Regions from separate parts of the Rhizobium sp. BK060 genome, predicted to be linked through region 2. Evidence: riboswitches for the same ligand, from Rfam matches in the RefSeq annotation. Region 2 holds a riboswitch; the other holds the start of a gene.
What was found. Region 2 has a riboswitch for FMN ahead of ribB (3,4-dihydroxy-2-butanone-4-phosphate synthase). Riboswitches for the same ligand answer to the same signal wherever they lie in the genome.
Positions count from the first base shown of each region.

Region 1: linked by a shared signal. The riboswitch ahead of FHT71_RS28885 (DMT family transporter) and the one ahead of ribB (3,4-dihydroxy-2-butanone-4-phosphate synthase) in region 2 are both predicted to bind FMN.

Region 1 is NZ_JACHYW010000040.1:11,325-18,727, forward strand. It holds gene clpX (ATP-dependent Clp protease ATP-binding subunit ClpX) at 140-1,417, shown strand; gene lon (endopeptidase La) at 1,833-4,247, shown strand; gene hupB (DNA-binding protein HupB) at 4,455-4,730, shown strand; FMN riboswitch at 4,853-5,001, shown strand; partial or broken gene FHT71_RS28885 (DMT family transporter) at 5,083-5,981, shown strand; gene FHT71_RS28890 (esterase-like activity of phytase family protein) at 6,053-7,403, shown strand, end outside.
Region 2 is NZ_JACHYW010000007.1:207,536-214,938, forward strand. It holds gene FHT71_RS10395 (hypothetical protein) at 1-284, shown strand, start outside; gene FHT71_RS10400 (hypothetical protein) at 673-888, shown strand; gene FHT71_RS10405 (hypothetical protein) at 1,092-1,499, shown strand; gene ribB (3,4-dihydroxy-2-butanone-4-phosphate synthase) at 1,787-2,413, opposite strand; FMN riboswitch at 2,529-2,673, opposite strand; gene FHT71_RS10415 (glucose 1-dehydrogenase) at 2,780-3,562, opposite strand; gene tpiA (triose-phosphate isomerase) at 3,634-4,371, opposite strand; gene FHT71_RS10425 (SDR family oxidoreductase) at 4,376-5,164, opposite strand; gene FHT71_RS10430 (sugar ABC transporter ATP-binding protein) at 5,187-6,665, opposite strand; gene FHT71_RS10435 (sugar ABC transporter substrate-binding protein) at 6,694-7,403, opposite strand, start outside.

The sequences.
Region 1 (7,403 bases), on a different contig from region 2:
CGCCGGAGCCAGGACAGCATAGTTTGGACCGGTTCGTACCCCTTAACGGCCTTGGCCGGCTGGGGCTCCAAGCGTGGAGCAGGCCAATGAGTGGACCGTAATTTCACCTTGAAATGCGGCGTGCTGGAAGGAAAGTGATATGAGCAAGGTCAGCGGCAGCAACGGCGGCGACTCTAAAAACACCCTGTACTGCTCCTTCTGCGGAAAGAGCCAGCACGAAGTCCGGAAGCTGATTGCCGGACCGACGGTTTTCATTTGCGATGAATGCGTCGAACTGTGCATGGACATCATTCGCGAAGAGAACAAGTCCTCGATGGTCAAGTCCCGTGACGGCGTTCCCACGCCCCAGGACATCATCAAGGTTCTCGACGAATACGTCATCGGCCAGCGCCAGGCGAAGAAGATCCTGTCCGTCGCCGTTCACAACCATTACAAGCGCCTCGCGCATGCCACGAAGAACAGCGAAGTCGAGCTGGCGAAGTCGAACATCATGCTGGTCGGCCCGACTGGCTGCGGCAAGACCTATCTTGCCCAAACGCTCGCTCGCATCATCGACGTGCCCTTCACCATGGCCGATGCGACGACGCTGACGGAAGCCGGCTATGTCGGTGAGGACGTCGAAAACATCATCCTGAAGCTGCTGCAGGCTGCTGACTACAACGTCGAGCGCGCTCAGCGCGGCATCGTCTACATCGACGAAGTCGACAAGATCTCCCGCAAGTCGGACAACCCGTCGATCACCCGCGACGTGTCGGGCGAGGGCGTCCAGCAGGCGTTGTTGAAGATCATGGAAGGCACGGTCGCCTCCGTGCCGCCACAGGGCGGGCGCAAGCATCCGCAGCAAGAGTTCCTGCAGGTCGACACCACGAACATCCTGTTCATCTGCGGTGGGGCCTTTGCCGGCCTCGACAAGATCATCTCCGCGCGCGGCGAGAAGACCTCGATCGGCTTCGGCGCAACGGTCAAGGCTCCGGACGACCGCCGCGTCGGCGAAGTTCTGCGCGAGCTCGAGCCGGAAGATCTGGTCAAGTTCGGCCTGATCCCTGAGTTCATCGGCCGTCTGCCGGTCCTGGCGACGCTCGAGGATCTCGATGAGGATGCGCTGATCCAGATCCTGTCCGAGCCGAAGAACGCGCTGATCAAGCAGTACCAACGCCTGTTCGAGATGGAAGACGTGGAACTAACCTTCCACGAGGACGCTCTTCGCGAGATCGCCCGCAAGGCGATCGTGCGCAAGACCGGTGCTCGCGGCCTTCGCTCGATCATGGAAAAGATCCTCCTCGACACGATGTTCGAACTGCCGGCGCTGGAAGGCGTACGTGAGGTCGTTATCTCCGAGGAAGTGGCGCGCGGCTCCGCCCGTCCGCTTTACATCTACGCCGATCGTCAGGACGAGAAGGCCAACGCTTCGGCGTGAGGCATTAGAGATATCTTTAAGATACGAACCGTGAATTTAAGGGGCTTGCCGTCGGCAGGCCTCTTTCTATTTCAAAACCAGTGCACGACCTTGATAAATCTTGCTAAAGAGGTCTGAAAGCGCTTCTGCTGCCGTTGCGGATTTCCAAGTCCGTGGCAATTATGGAATGATTCCGTTGGTGTGTTTCGGCCTTGTGCGTTAGCCGGCGCGGAAGTGGCAAGCGCCGGTCCAGCCTGGCGCTCCAGAGTGAAGGTGTTCCGTTGTAGCATAGCTGTCATGTCCAGGGGGACACCGGCCATGGCGCAGCTTGAAAAGCATAGTCAGAACCTCCACTTGTTGTCTCAAGTGGAGTGCGGCCCGGTTCTAGTGGCCGCGCCAGAAGAGCCCGGCAACGGGACGATGGAAAGGAAATAAAATGACGAAGAAAACGTCAGTTGCGAGCATCGCATATCCGGTTTTGCCCCTGCGCGATATCGTCGTCTTCCCGCATATGATCGTGCCGCTATTCGTCGGCCGCGAGAAGTCGATCCGTGCGCTTGAGGAGGTCATGGGATCGGACAAGCAGATCATGCTCGTCACGCAGATCAACGCGAGCGATGACGATCCGGAACCCTCTGCCATTCACAATGTCGGCACCGTCGCCAACGTGCTGCAGCTGCTGAAGCTGCCTGATGGCACCGTCAAGGTTCTGGTCGAAGGTCGCGCACGCGCCGAGATCGACGCCTACACCGATCGCGAGGACTTTTATGAAGCCCTTGGCCATGTTCTCGAAGAGCCGCATGACGATCCGGTCGAACTGGAAGCGCTCAGCCGCTCGGTCGTGTCCGAATTCGAGAGCTACGTAAAGCTCAACAAGAAGATCTCGCCTGAGGTCGTTGGCGCCGCTAGCCAGATCGACGACTACTCGAAGCTCGCCGACACGGTTGCGTCGCACCTGTCGATCAAGATCACCGAGAAGCAGGAGATGCTGGAAACCACCAGTGTCAAGGCACGCCTCGAAAAGGCGCTCGGCTTCATGGAAGGCGAGATCTCGGTCCTGCAGGTCGAAAAGCGCATCCGTTCGCGCGTCAAGCGCCAGATGGAGAAAACCCAGCGCGAGTACTACCTGAATGAGCAGATGAAGGCGATCCAGAAGGAGCTCGGCGACGGCGAGGAAGGCCGCGACGAGATGGCCGAACTGGAAGAACGCATCTCCAAGACGAAGCTGTCGAAAGAAGCACGCGAAAAGGCCGATGCCGAGCTGAAGAAGTTGCGGCAAATGAGCCCGATGTCGGCCGAAGCGACTGTTGTCCGCAACTACCTCGACTGGCTGCTCGGCATTCCGTGGGGCAAGAAGTCGAAGATCAAGACGGACCTCAACAACGCCGAGAAGATCCTCGAAGCCGATCACTTCGGTCTCGACAAGGTCAAGGAGCGCATCGTCGAGTACCTGGCTGTTCAGGCTCGCGCGACCAAGATCAAGGGTCCGATCCTGTGCCTCGTCGGCCCTCCGGGCGTCGGCAAGACCTCTCTTGCCCAGTCTATCGCCAAGGCGACTGGCCGTGAGTATGTCCGCATGGCGCTCGGCGGCGTTCGCGACGAAGCTGAAATCCGCGGTCACCGTCGCACCTACATCGGTTCGATGCCCGGCAAGGTCATCCAATCGATGAAGAAGGCGAAGAAGTCCAATCCGCTCTTCCTGCTCGACGAGATCGACAAGATGGGTCAGGATTTCCGCGGCGATCCGTCGTCTGCTCTGCTCGAGGTGCTGGATCCGGCTCAGAACTCGACCTTCATGGATCACTACCTGGAGGTCGAATACGACCTGTCGGACGTGATGTTCATCACGACGGCGAACACGCTGAACATTCCGGCGCCCTTGATGGACCGCATGGAAGTCATCCGCATCGCCGGCTACACCGAAGACGAAAAGCGTGAGATCGCCAAGCGACACCTGCTGCCGAAGGCCATCAAGGAGCATGCTCTGCAGCCGAATGAATTCTCGGTCAGCGACGATGCCCTGATGGCGATCAGCCAGCAGTACACCCGCGAAGCCGGTGTTCGTAACTTCGAACGCGAATTGATGAAGCTCGCCCGCAAGGCGGTGACCGAGATCATCAAGGGCAAGACGAAGTCCGTTCATGTGACGGCCGAAAACATCGACGACTATCTGGGCGTTCCGCGCTTCCGCCACGGCGAAGCAGAACGCGAAGATCAGGTCGGCGTGGTCACCGGTCTGGCCTGGACGGAAGTCGGCGGCGAACTGCTGACGATCGAAGGCGTCATGATGCCGGGCAAGGGTCGGATGACCGTGACCGGCAACCTGAAGGAAGTCATGAAGGAGTCGATCTCCGCAGCGGCATCTTACGTCCGCTCGCGCGCTGTCGATTTCGGCATCGAGCCGCCGCGCTTCGACAAGAGCGACATCCACGTGCACGTGCCGGAAGGTGCGACGCCGAAGGATGGTCCGTCGGCCGGTGTTGCCATGGCAACCGCAATCGTCTCGATCATGACCGGTATCCCGGTCGACAAGAATGTGGCCATGACTGGTGAGATTACTCTTCGCGGTCGTGTTCTGCCAATCGGCGGCCTGAAGGAAAAGCTGCTCGCAGCGCTTCGCGGTGGCATCAAGAAGGTGCTGATCCCGGAAGAAAACGCCAAGGATTTGGCGGAGATTCCGGACAACGTGAAGAACAACATGGAGATCATCCCGGTGTCCCGCATGGGCGAGGTGATCAAGCATGCGCTGGTCCGCAGACCGGAAGCGATCGAGTGGGATGGCACGGTGGAAACGCCGGTCATTGCAACGGTCGAAGGGCTCGATGAAACAGGTGCAACCATAGCTCACTGAGCTTTGTTTGCCACATTCGTGCCCAATTGCTTAAAAACCCTGAAAAGGCTGGTGTTTTCGCCAGCCTTTTTTTGTGAAATTGACACGCAGGTGCTTGCATTTCCTTGATTTGCAGGGTCTTTGGGGTGCGGCGGGCCTGATGAACTCTATTCTGTGCCTAGCTTATAGATTTGAGTCGTTTCGAACCATTTAGAAAGGGGTGGAAACATGAACAAGAATGAACTCGTGTCCGCAGTTGCCGAAAAGGCAGGACTCTCGAAGACCGACGCTGCTTCCGCAGTTGATGCTGTTTTCGAAGTCGTCCAGGCTGAACTGAAGGGCAAGGGCGACGTTCGCCTCGCTGGTTTTGGTAGCTTCACCGTCTCCCATCGCGCAGCCACGAAGGGCCGCAACCCGTCCACCGGCGCTGAAGTCGATATTCCGGCTCGCAACGTGCCGAAGTTCACGCCCGGCAAGGGCCTGAAGGACGCCGTTAACGGCTGATATGAATTTGCTTGTCGGCCGGGCAACGAGACCGGCGGTGCAAGTTTCGAAGGGTTCGGCCACGGCCGGACCCTTTTTGTATTTCGCGGACTTGTCGGCACGCGAGGTATGTCTTACGAAAATACTGTTCTCAGGGCGGGGTGAAAGTCCCCACCGGCGGTAAGGGCCTCGGCTCAAGTCCGCGAGCGCCTTTTGGCCGGTGTCGAAAGGGTCAGCAGATCCGGTGCAATTCCGGAGCCGACGGTTACAGTCCGGATGAAAGAGAATGAGCGGAGCGGGCGAGGGCGAATTCTGTCCTGGCTGCGGTATCGCGCTCATGCGTCCTGATTTGTGTTGGTTTCGGAAAGAAAACATGAATCAGACTTCCCCTACATTTTCTGCTTCGCGAGCAATGATCGGCGCTGCCTGGATGGTCGCTGCAGGCATCGCCTTCTCGATCCTCAATGTCGTCACGCAATGGCTGACGATGAGGCTCGCCTTCCCCTCCGCCTCTGCAGCCTTCTGGCAATATGCCTTTGCGCTGGTCTTCTCGTTGCCCTTTCTCCGGCGCGTCGGCTTTGGAGCAATGCGAACGCGCTATCCTTGGCGTCACGTCGTGCGTGTCGCCTTGGCAGCCTTCGGTGTGATGACCTGGGTCGCAGGGCTTGCGTCCGTGCCGATCTGGCAGGCGATCGCCCTGGTAATGACTTCGCCATTCTTCATCATCATGGGCGCACGCATCTTCCTTGGTGAATACATCGGCCTCGCACGGTGGGTGGCGACTGGCACCGGCTTCGTCGGAGCGATGATCATCCTGCAGCCCTGGTCGGACAGCTTCAGTTGGGCGGCGCTCCTTCCAATCCTCTCGGCGCTTCTCTGGGGTGCCTCGTCGCTGATCACCAAGAGCTTACCGGGGTCGAACGGCCGGAAACCATCACCGTCTGGCTGCTGGCTCTCCTGACGCCCATCAACGGCGGATTGGCGGTCGCCGCGGGATTCAGCATCCCTTCCGGTATGACGCTCCTGCTTTTCGTTGCGGCAGGCCTCCTCACCGTGATGGCCCAGTATTTCTTGACACTTGCCTATTCAACGGCCGATGCCGCCTACATCCAGCCCTTCGACGATCTCAAGCTGCCGCTCAATGTTTTCGCCGGCTGGTTGGTCTTTGGTTATGCGCCGACCGGCTATTTGTGGTTGGGGGCGATGCTGATCCTTGGTGCATCGCTCTTCATCATGAGGAACGAAATGAAGAAGGAACGGGAGACCGGCTAGCGCAGTCAGAATGTGACGGCAGTGTCATTCCGGTGTCATGCCTATCCCGCAAAACCCCTTTGTTTGAATTCATGGGGGATTTCATGACAACTCTATCGCGCAAGACAGTGCTCGTTGCAGCGCTTCTGACGACGGCCGCGTTTCCGGCCGCCGCAGAGCCCGTTTTCAACCGCATCGCAACTTTTCCGGTGGCATCCAACCTGCCCGAGGGAAAAGACAAGCTTTCGGCCACTTCGGCGGAAATAATCACGGCCACCGACGACGGCATGACGCTGATCTATAGCGATAGCCCGCTCGGTGCGATCGGATTTGTCGATATCTCAGACGCCAAGGCGCCGAAGGCCGGGGGCGCGCTGATGATGGACGGCGAGCCGACCTCCGTGACGTCCGCCGCCGGCAAGGCGCTGGTGGCCGTCAATACGTCAGAGAGCAAGGCGAAGCCCTCGGGGCGCCTTGCGATCGTCGACGTTGCAACCAAGAAGGTCGAGAGCAGCTGCGATCTCGGCGGCCAGCCGGATTCGATCGCACTCAACAAGGACAAGACGCTCGGCGCGATCGCGATCGAAAACGAGCGTGACGAAGAGGTGAACGACGGCAAGATTCCACAGATGCCGGCAGGCGAGCTCGCCGTGTTCCAAGTCAAGAACGGCACGGTCGATTGCAGCTCGATCAAGCACGTCACGCTGACAGGCCTTGCGGGCATTGCGCCCGAAGATCCGGAACCAGAATTCGTCTCGTTCAACGACCAGAACGAGATTGCCCTGACCCTTCAGGAAAACAACGAAATCGTCATCATTGACGCGGCAACTGCAACGGTGAAGACGCACTTCTCCGCTGGCAGTGTCGATCTGGCCGGCATCGACACCAAACGCGATGGTGCCCTGAAGTTCACCGGCGAACTCAAGGGCACCCCCCGTGAGCCTGACGCGGTGAAGTGGCTCGACAATAACCGCCTGGTCGTTGCCAACGAAGGCGACTATCAAGGCGGCTCGCGCGGTTTCACGATTTTCGACAAGACCGGCAAGGTGCTCTACGAATCCGGTGCTTCCTTCGAACGTGCCGTCGCCAATATCGGCCACTATCCGGACAAGCGTTCATCCGCCAAGGGCGTCGAGCCGGAAGGTCTGGAAGTGGCGACGATCGGAGGCCAGAAATACATATTCCTGCTCGCAGAGCGCGCCTCTGTCGTCGGCGTCTACAGGGATACCGGTGCGGAGCCTGAACTGGTCCAGATTCTTCCGTCCGGCGTTTCACCTGAAGGCGCTGTGGCCGTACCGACGCGCAATCTCCTCGCGACCGCCAACGAAGTCGATCTTGGCGAGGACGGCGGCCCACGGTCGCACGTGATGCTCTACGAACTCGCCGAGGGCGAGGCGGCCTATCCGCAGATCGTTGCGGCCGAGAAGGATAGCAACCCGGTCG
Region 2 (7,403 bases):
CTGCTGCAAACGAGACATACGCAGGCTCCGCCTTGCAAGCTGCGGCGCCCCAAGAGACTGTCTCTTCAGAGAATGATCAATTACAAGCCGACTTGGCGCTAGCGCGAAAATACCTGAAACATGATGACATCGAAATCGCGGCCCAAGAAGCGCGGATTTCAGGTGCATCGCTTCGAGGCGAACCTACGTCGCTGGCTCTGCAGGAGTTGAACGGATATTTTGCGCGGCAACGCTATCACCGCTTCGAATTGAGATTAATCGAGGCGCGGATCAAAGCTCAATAGAACTCGCTGGTCTCCCCTAGCTTTCCCAGATCGCCATAATGAGCGACGGCGAAGCCGCCCTCGTGGAATGTCGCCTTACGACATTCCACTGCCATGCTACCAAAGCGATCGAATTGTGGCATTTTACGTCGTACTCGTTCGAGTGCTTGCCGCCTCTTGACGACGGCGCTTTGTTTGAGGAACCTACACTGCGGTTCTTCGCTGCGACCAGGGGTCAGGTCGTCCTCTTCGACAACTGCAACGACATGAGCTGTGCCCATCGCCCTCGGTTTGCCGCGACCGCTGGAGCCTAGAGGGCGGTAATTGAGCACCTATTCGATGATAGGCTGTGCACTGCCTTCAAAAGAGAAATCGTGCTATCGTAGATCTGGACAGAGAGGCACTTATCATGATCGCCCGGAGAGACTTCACTTACGCCGAATGGAGCAGCCTCTTGCAGCTTTACAGGCGCGAGCACGCTGCCCTTGCGACCGATCAGGGCCGGAAATTCAAGGCGCTCGGCATAACCGAGGAAATGGTCGGCGAAACAGGCCTCAGTGCCGCAGGTAAGCGGCTGGTCGAGCACGAGCTCCTGTTGGAGCGAAGGAACCGGCTTCAGCGATGACGTCGTGACTGAGAGCCCTTGCCGTTGGATACCAATTTGGGCGGGCCGGCCTCCCAGGCATGCCGGATGCGATGAGCCAGATTGCCGTTGCCGCTTGTCGCCGGAGGCACGGTTCGCGGCGTTCTCTTTCTCGAAAGCGCGGAACGGCGGGCTTTCACCGCCGAGGACGAGGTCGCGCTTTCATCGTCGCCAGACAAGCGGCGGTGGCTCTGGCGCTGGGCGAAAAGCTCCCACTGAAGACCGGCTCTCACCGGGTCGCTCCGGCCGAACACTCGGCTTCGGAACAGATGATTCGGGTCGTTCATCACAGCTTTGACGACAGCGTTTTCGTCGACGGCGACTATGTTATCAAGGGAATCGCGGGCCGGCTTCTTGTCTCCATGCTCGAACAGCATCTGGCAAACGGCACGCTCGAATTCACCAACCGCGAGATCCGGCTCGATGCGGCACTGAAGCTGCCGGAGTTCAAGGACAACCTGGAAACGCGGCTGCTTCTTCTGCGTCGCCGGTTGGACGAAAAGCAGCTTCCGATACGGCTGGTTCGCCTCGGCCGCGGCCGGATAGGCATCCGCATAGAGGGCCGGTTGCGGCTCCGCAAGGATATGGCATAAAAGGACGTGAAAACCGGACGATCCTACGCTCAGCGGGCGAAGACTCCATAAGCAACTGCAAGAGTTTGCAGATAGAATGTTAATGTGCTGCGCTGCCGAAATCGCTGGTCTTGGCCTCGGGACGTTCGCGACATCCTTCACGTTTGCGTTGGGCTGTACCCTTGCCAGACCGGAAACACGCTTACTCGACTGCGAACGTTTTGTTGGTGGCGCGAGAAGAACTGCTTCGCCTCCGGCGCGCCACCATGCTGAGGCCACGAGTACCAGCTGGCACTCCGCAGGGTCGATCAGGCTGCCTTGACGGGTAGGCTCTCGGCCCTGTATGCGATGAGGTCTTCGATCGTAATCAGATGAAGACCGTGCCGTTCGGCAAACGCTTCAAGCTCTGGCAATCGAGCCATTGTTCCGTCGTCGTTGGCAACCTCGCAAATCACACCTGATGGAAACAGGCCCGCAAGCCTTGCAAGGTCAACGGCCGCTTCCGTGTGCCCGGGGCGGGAAAGGACGCCATGCGGATGGGCTCTAAGCGGGAAGATATGCCCCGGCCGTGCAAAATCCTCTGGACGTGAGCCGTCCGTGACAAGAGCTCGCACGGTTGCAGCGCGATCGGCAGCGGATATGCCTGTCGTCGTTTCAGGGATGTAGTCCACCGAGACGGTGAATGCAGTCTTGAGAACTTCGGTATTGCGCGGCACCATCAATGGAATGTCGAGTTCATCGAGCCTCTCGCCTTCCATCGCGACGCAGATAAGGCCGCGGGCGTAGTTCATCATGAACGCGATCGATTCCGGCGTAACTGCTTGCGAAGCGATCACCAAATCGCCTTCATTTTCCCGGTCGCGATCATCGACGACGACCACGATCTCGCCACGTGTAATTGCGGCCACCGCCTCGTCGATCTTGGAAATTGCCATCCTTTTGCCTTTCAAGGGTTAGCCGCTTTTAGCGGCGAGCATGGCCTGTTAGAGCCACCGTTTTTCCCTTGGGCGAACAAGCATAGGAAACGCCGCTCATCACGCGGTTCCGCTGCGTTGCTCTCTTCCATCCGGACTATGACCGTCGGCTCCGGCATCTCACCGGATCTGCTGACCCTTCGTTTTAGCGAAGGCGCTCGCGGGCTCCGAGTTGCCTCGATACCGCCGGTGGGGATTTTCACCCCGCCCTGAGAACGTCTTTAACATAAGCAATCGGTGCCTGGTTCTGCAAGAGGCTTCCAGCAGTTCAACCATCGGGAACCCGGTTCTCCTGGTGAACGCACCGTTCCCCATTGTCGAATGAAGTTACGACATGATCAAACCGCCATCGACATTGATGGTTTGGCCGGTGATGTAGGCGGCGTCGTCGCTGGCAAGGAAGGTGACCAGACCGGCGACGTCCTCGCCAGATCCGGCCCGCTTCATCGGAATACCTTCGACCCACTCCTTCATCAGCTCCCCAGGGCCATAGTTGCCCAGGAGCTTGCCCCACGCCTGGTCGTTATAGGCCCACATGTCAGTCTCGATGATGCCAGGGCAGAACGCGTTGACGGTGATACCTTCGGTCGCGACTTCCTTTGCGAGGCTCTGGGTAATGCCGACGACGCCCATCTTCGATGCGGCGTAGTGTGGCGTATAAATGAAGCCGTCGCGCGCTTGGCCGGAGGCGGTGTTGATGATGCGGCCGCCGCGTCCATGCTTACGCATGCGCAGAATTGCTTCTTGCGCGCACAAGAATACGCCCTTTGTGTTGACCGCCATGACTTTGTCCCACTCGCCTTCCGTCATGTCCTCGATGCGGGCGATGGTGATGACCCCGGCGTTCTGGATCGACACGTCGACGGTACCGAAAGCCTTCTCCGCCGCGTCATAGAGTGCCTTGACGCTGGTCTTGTCAGTGACGTCTCCAACGAAGGAAATGGCATTGCCGCCATCCACCTTGATCTGCTCGGAGACTGCATGGACCGTCTCTTCATTGGCGGAGACCACTAGATTGGCCCCTTCCCTTGCGAAGCGCTTGGCGATCCCAGCGCCGATGCCGCGACTGCCTCCGGTGATAACGACGGTCTTGTTTTCGAAGCGTTTCATAGTTTCTTCCTTTCGCGGTGCCTGACGATATCGGGCGGCCGCAAAGCAACCCAAGTGCGTCATGCCCCTTTTCAAGCGGCTGCAGAAATGATCCCGGCAAACTCTAGAGCCTTCAGCGATGCGCCTCCGACCAAGGCTCCATCCACATTTGCCGCCCCGAAGATGTCGGCGGCATTCGAGGCCTTCACGGAGCCACCGTAGAGAATCCTGACCCTGCGCCCGTCTAGGCCAAGCCGCTCTTCGAGCATTTGTCTTATCGAAGAATGGATCTCCTCGATCTGATCTATGGTCGGGACCAGACCAGTTCCGATAGCCCAGACCGGTTCATATGCGATGGCCACGTTCGAACTGGTGGCACCCGCTGGAATTGAACCGCGTAGCTGTCCACCGACGACTTCGATCGCCTTGCCGTCATCGCGTTCACTGCGGGTCTCGCCCACACAAATGATTGCGGTCAGTCCGGCCTCATGAGCGGCGGCGACCTTGGTCGAAACGACGGCATCACTCTCGCAATGGAATACGCGACGTTCGCAATGACCGAGAATGACGAAGCGCGCACCCGCATCGACGAGCATTTCCGCTGATACGTCTCCGGTGTAGGCGCCTGATATCTGCGGATGGCAGTCCTGGGCGCCAATAATGACGACAGAACCCTTTGCGCGTTCGGCGGCCTTTTCTATCAGCGTGAAGGGCGGGCAGACGACGATATCGCACGTCGCCTCGCCCGTTAGCCCCTTCAGCGCCTCGATCTCAGCCAGGGAGGAAGCGAGACCGTTCATTTTCCAGTTGCCGGCAATCAGCTTTCTCATCGCATCACCAGCAGCAGAAACCGCCGTCGACAAGCAGATCAACGCCCGTCACAAAGCTTGCCGCATTCGACAGCAGGAACACGGCCGGGCCGACCATTTCGTCGACCGTTGCCATGCGCTGCATTGGCGTCTGCTCTTCGAAGAGCTTGGTCTGATGGATCATCTCCGGACGCGTGTTCATCGGCGTCGCGGTGTATCCGGGCGAGATAGTGTTGACGCGGATGCCGCGGTCGACCCATTCCATCGCCAAGGATTTCGACATGTGGATCACGCCGGCCTTGGAGGCGTTGTAATGCGCCTGGCTCAGTCCCCGATTGACGATCACGCCGGACATGGAAGCGATGTTGACGATGGCGCCGCGCCCGTTTTTCAACATAGCGCGAGCCTCGGCCTGGCAGGAAAGGAAGACCCCTTTCAGATTGATGTCCATCAACGCCTGATACTGGTCCTCCTCCATCTCCTCTGCGGGGCTGGCGTTGGCAATGCCCGCGGCGTTAACGGCAAGTGTCAGTGCGCCTAGCTCAGCCTCTGTGCGAGCCACCGCGTCTCCCAGGGAAGACTTGCTGGTGACGTCGGCTGCGATCTTAAGAAAACGACGGCCGGCGGCCTGGATGTGCTTGGCGGTTGTGGCCAATCCGTCGTCGGTGCGACGGTCGAGCAGTGCGACGTCGGCGCCGCACTGTGCTAGGCCGATGGCAATGCGCTGCCCAATCCCGCTCCCAGCACCGGTCACGATGGCAACCTGGCCGCTGAGATCGAAAAGCTTCGGGGCGTTGAGAGTGATGTCGGACACCGCTCTTCCTTTCTCTGTCTGTTTAGATCGTAGCTAGCTCCATGACAGAGACGTCGTTTGCCTCGTCACGATTGAGAATTCCTGCCTGCTTGCCCTGGGCAAGAACGAGAATGCGATTTGAGACGCCGAGAACTTCCTCGAGGTCGGAGCTTACGACGATGACCGCAACGCCCTGCTTGGCGAGGTTGACGATGATGTCGTAGATGCCGGCGCGGGCGCCGACGTCGATGCCGCGGGTGGGTTCGTCGAGCACAACCACCTTGGGATCGCGCATCAGCCACTTGGCGATCACGACCTTCTGCTGGTTGCCGCCGGACAAATCGGAGGCATACTGCTCCGCACGACCCTTGACGCCGAACTTGGCCACCGCCTTTTGCGCGAACGAGCGCTTGACGCGCGGTGTGATCCAACGCCCGCCCAGCTTGTCGAGGTTGGCATAGATGATGTTTTCCCCGATACGGTGCCCGACGACCAAGCCCTGCTCCTTGCGGTCTTCGGGAACCATGACGATGCCCTTGGCGATCGCGTCGGCAGGATCGCGCAGTCGAAGCTCCTCGCCTTCCAGCTTGATCGAACCCGCGCCGATCGGATCGGCGCCCGAAATCGCGCGGACAAGCTCTGTGCGACCGGCACCGACCAATCCGGCAATTCCGAGGATCTCGCCTGCCTTGACGTCGAAGGTGATGTCACGGAACGAGTTGTCCAAAGAGCTGAGACCGGACACCTGAAGGACCGGGCGATCCGTTGGATCGGGCAGTGTCGGAAACATGCGGTCGAGCGAGCGCCCGACCATGCTCTCGACGATCGTGCGCACGGGCGTCGAGCTGTCAGCGAATTCCTGCACACGCTCGCCGTCGCGAAGCACGACGATCCGATCGGTGATCTGCTTGATCTCTTCCATGCGGTGAGAGATGTAGATGATGCCGACCCCCTCGGAACGAAGCTTCCGGACCTGTTCGAAAAGTGCTTCGGTCTCCGCGCCACCGAGGGCCGCGGTCGGCTCATCGAGGATGAGGAGCTTGGCGTTCAAAGCCAGCGCCTTGGCGATCTCGATGAGCTGCTGATTTGCGGTCGAAAGGCCGGCGACCTTCCGCATCGCTGGTATGTGCAGGTTCAGTCGGGCGAGCTGCTCCTGGGCGCGACGAACCATCTGCTGACGGTCGACCACGCCGTTCTTCATAGGCCAGCGACCGATGAAGACGTTCTCCGCGATGGAGAGCTGCGGCAGGAGCTGCAGCTCCTGATGGATCAGGACGACGCCATTGTCGATCGCCTCTCTTGGGGTGGCTGGGGCATAAGGCTGCCCCAGCCATGTCATGGAACCTTCGGATGGGGTGCGTGACCCGGCGATAATGCCGGAAAGCGTCGACTTGCCCGCTCCGTTTTCACCGAGAAGTGCGACCACTTCGCCCGGATGGACGTCCAAGCTGATATTCTTCAGAACCTGGAGCGGTCCATACCGCTTCGATATGCCCCTCAGCGAAAGAACCGGATCAGTCACGGCACACCTCCTCAAGACCTCGACTTCATTACGGATGGTTGGCGATGAAGCCTGCGACGTTTTCCTTGGTCGTCAACGTAGCGTCCAGGAGCTGGACCGGCGGCACCTTCTTGCCGGCGACAAGCTTGGCGGCGTTTTCGACCGCGTCGCGACCCATCTTCTGCGTCTGCTGCGTTGCAGTCACGTCGAAGACACCCTTGCTGAGGGCTTCGAGGGCAGCGGTATCACCGTCAAAGCCGCCAACCACGATCTTCTGAGAAGGATTGGCAACCTTGATGGCCTGTGCAGCACCAAGTGCGAGTGCGTCTGCCTGGGCAAAGACGATCGACACGTCCGGATTTGCCTGGAGCATGTTCTGCATGATCTGGAATCCTTCATCCTGGCTCCAGATGTTCGAGTACTGCTCGGCCACGACCTTGACGTCCGGGTTTGCCTTGAGAGATTGAGCGCAGCCCTTGGAACGGTCAACTTCGGGCGTCGTACCCTTCTGGCCATGGATGATGACCATTTTGCCCTTGCCGCCGGCCTGCTTCAGAATGAAGTCGCACACGGACTTTGCGGATGCGACGGAGTCCGTCGCAAGGAAGGTGTCGCCTGGTGCGCCGTCGGCATTGCGGTCGACGTTGACCACCGGAATGCCGGCGCTCTTGGCAAGCTTGACCGGAACGGTCGCAGCCGCCGCACCTGCCGGAATGTAGATCAGCGCGTCGATGTTCTGGGTCAGAAGGTCCTGGATCT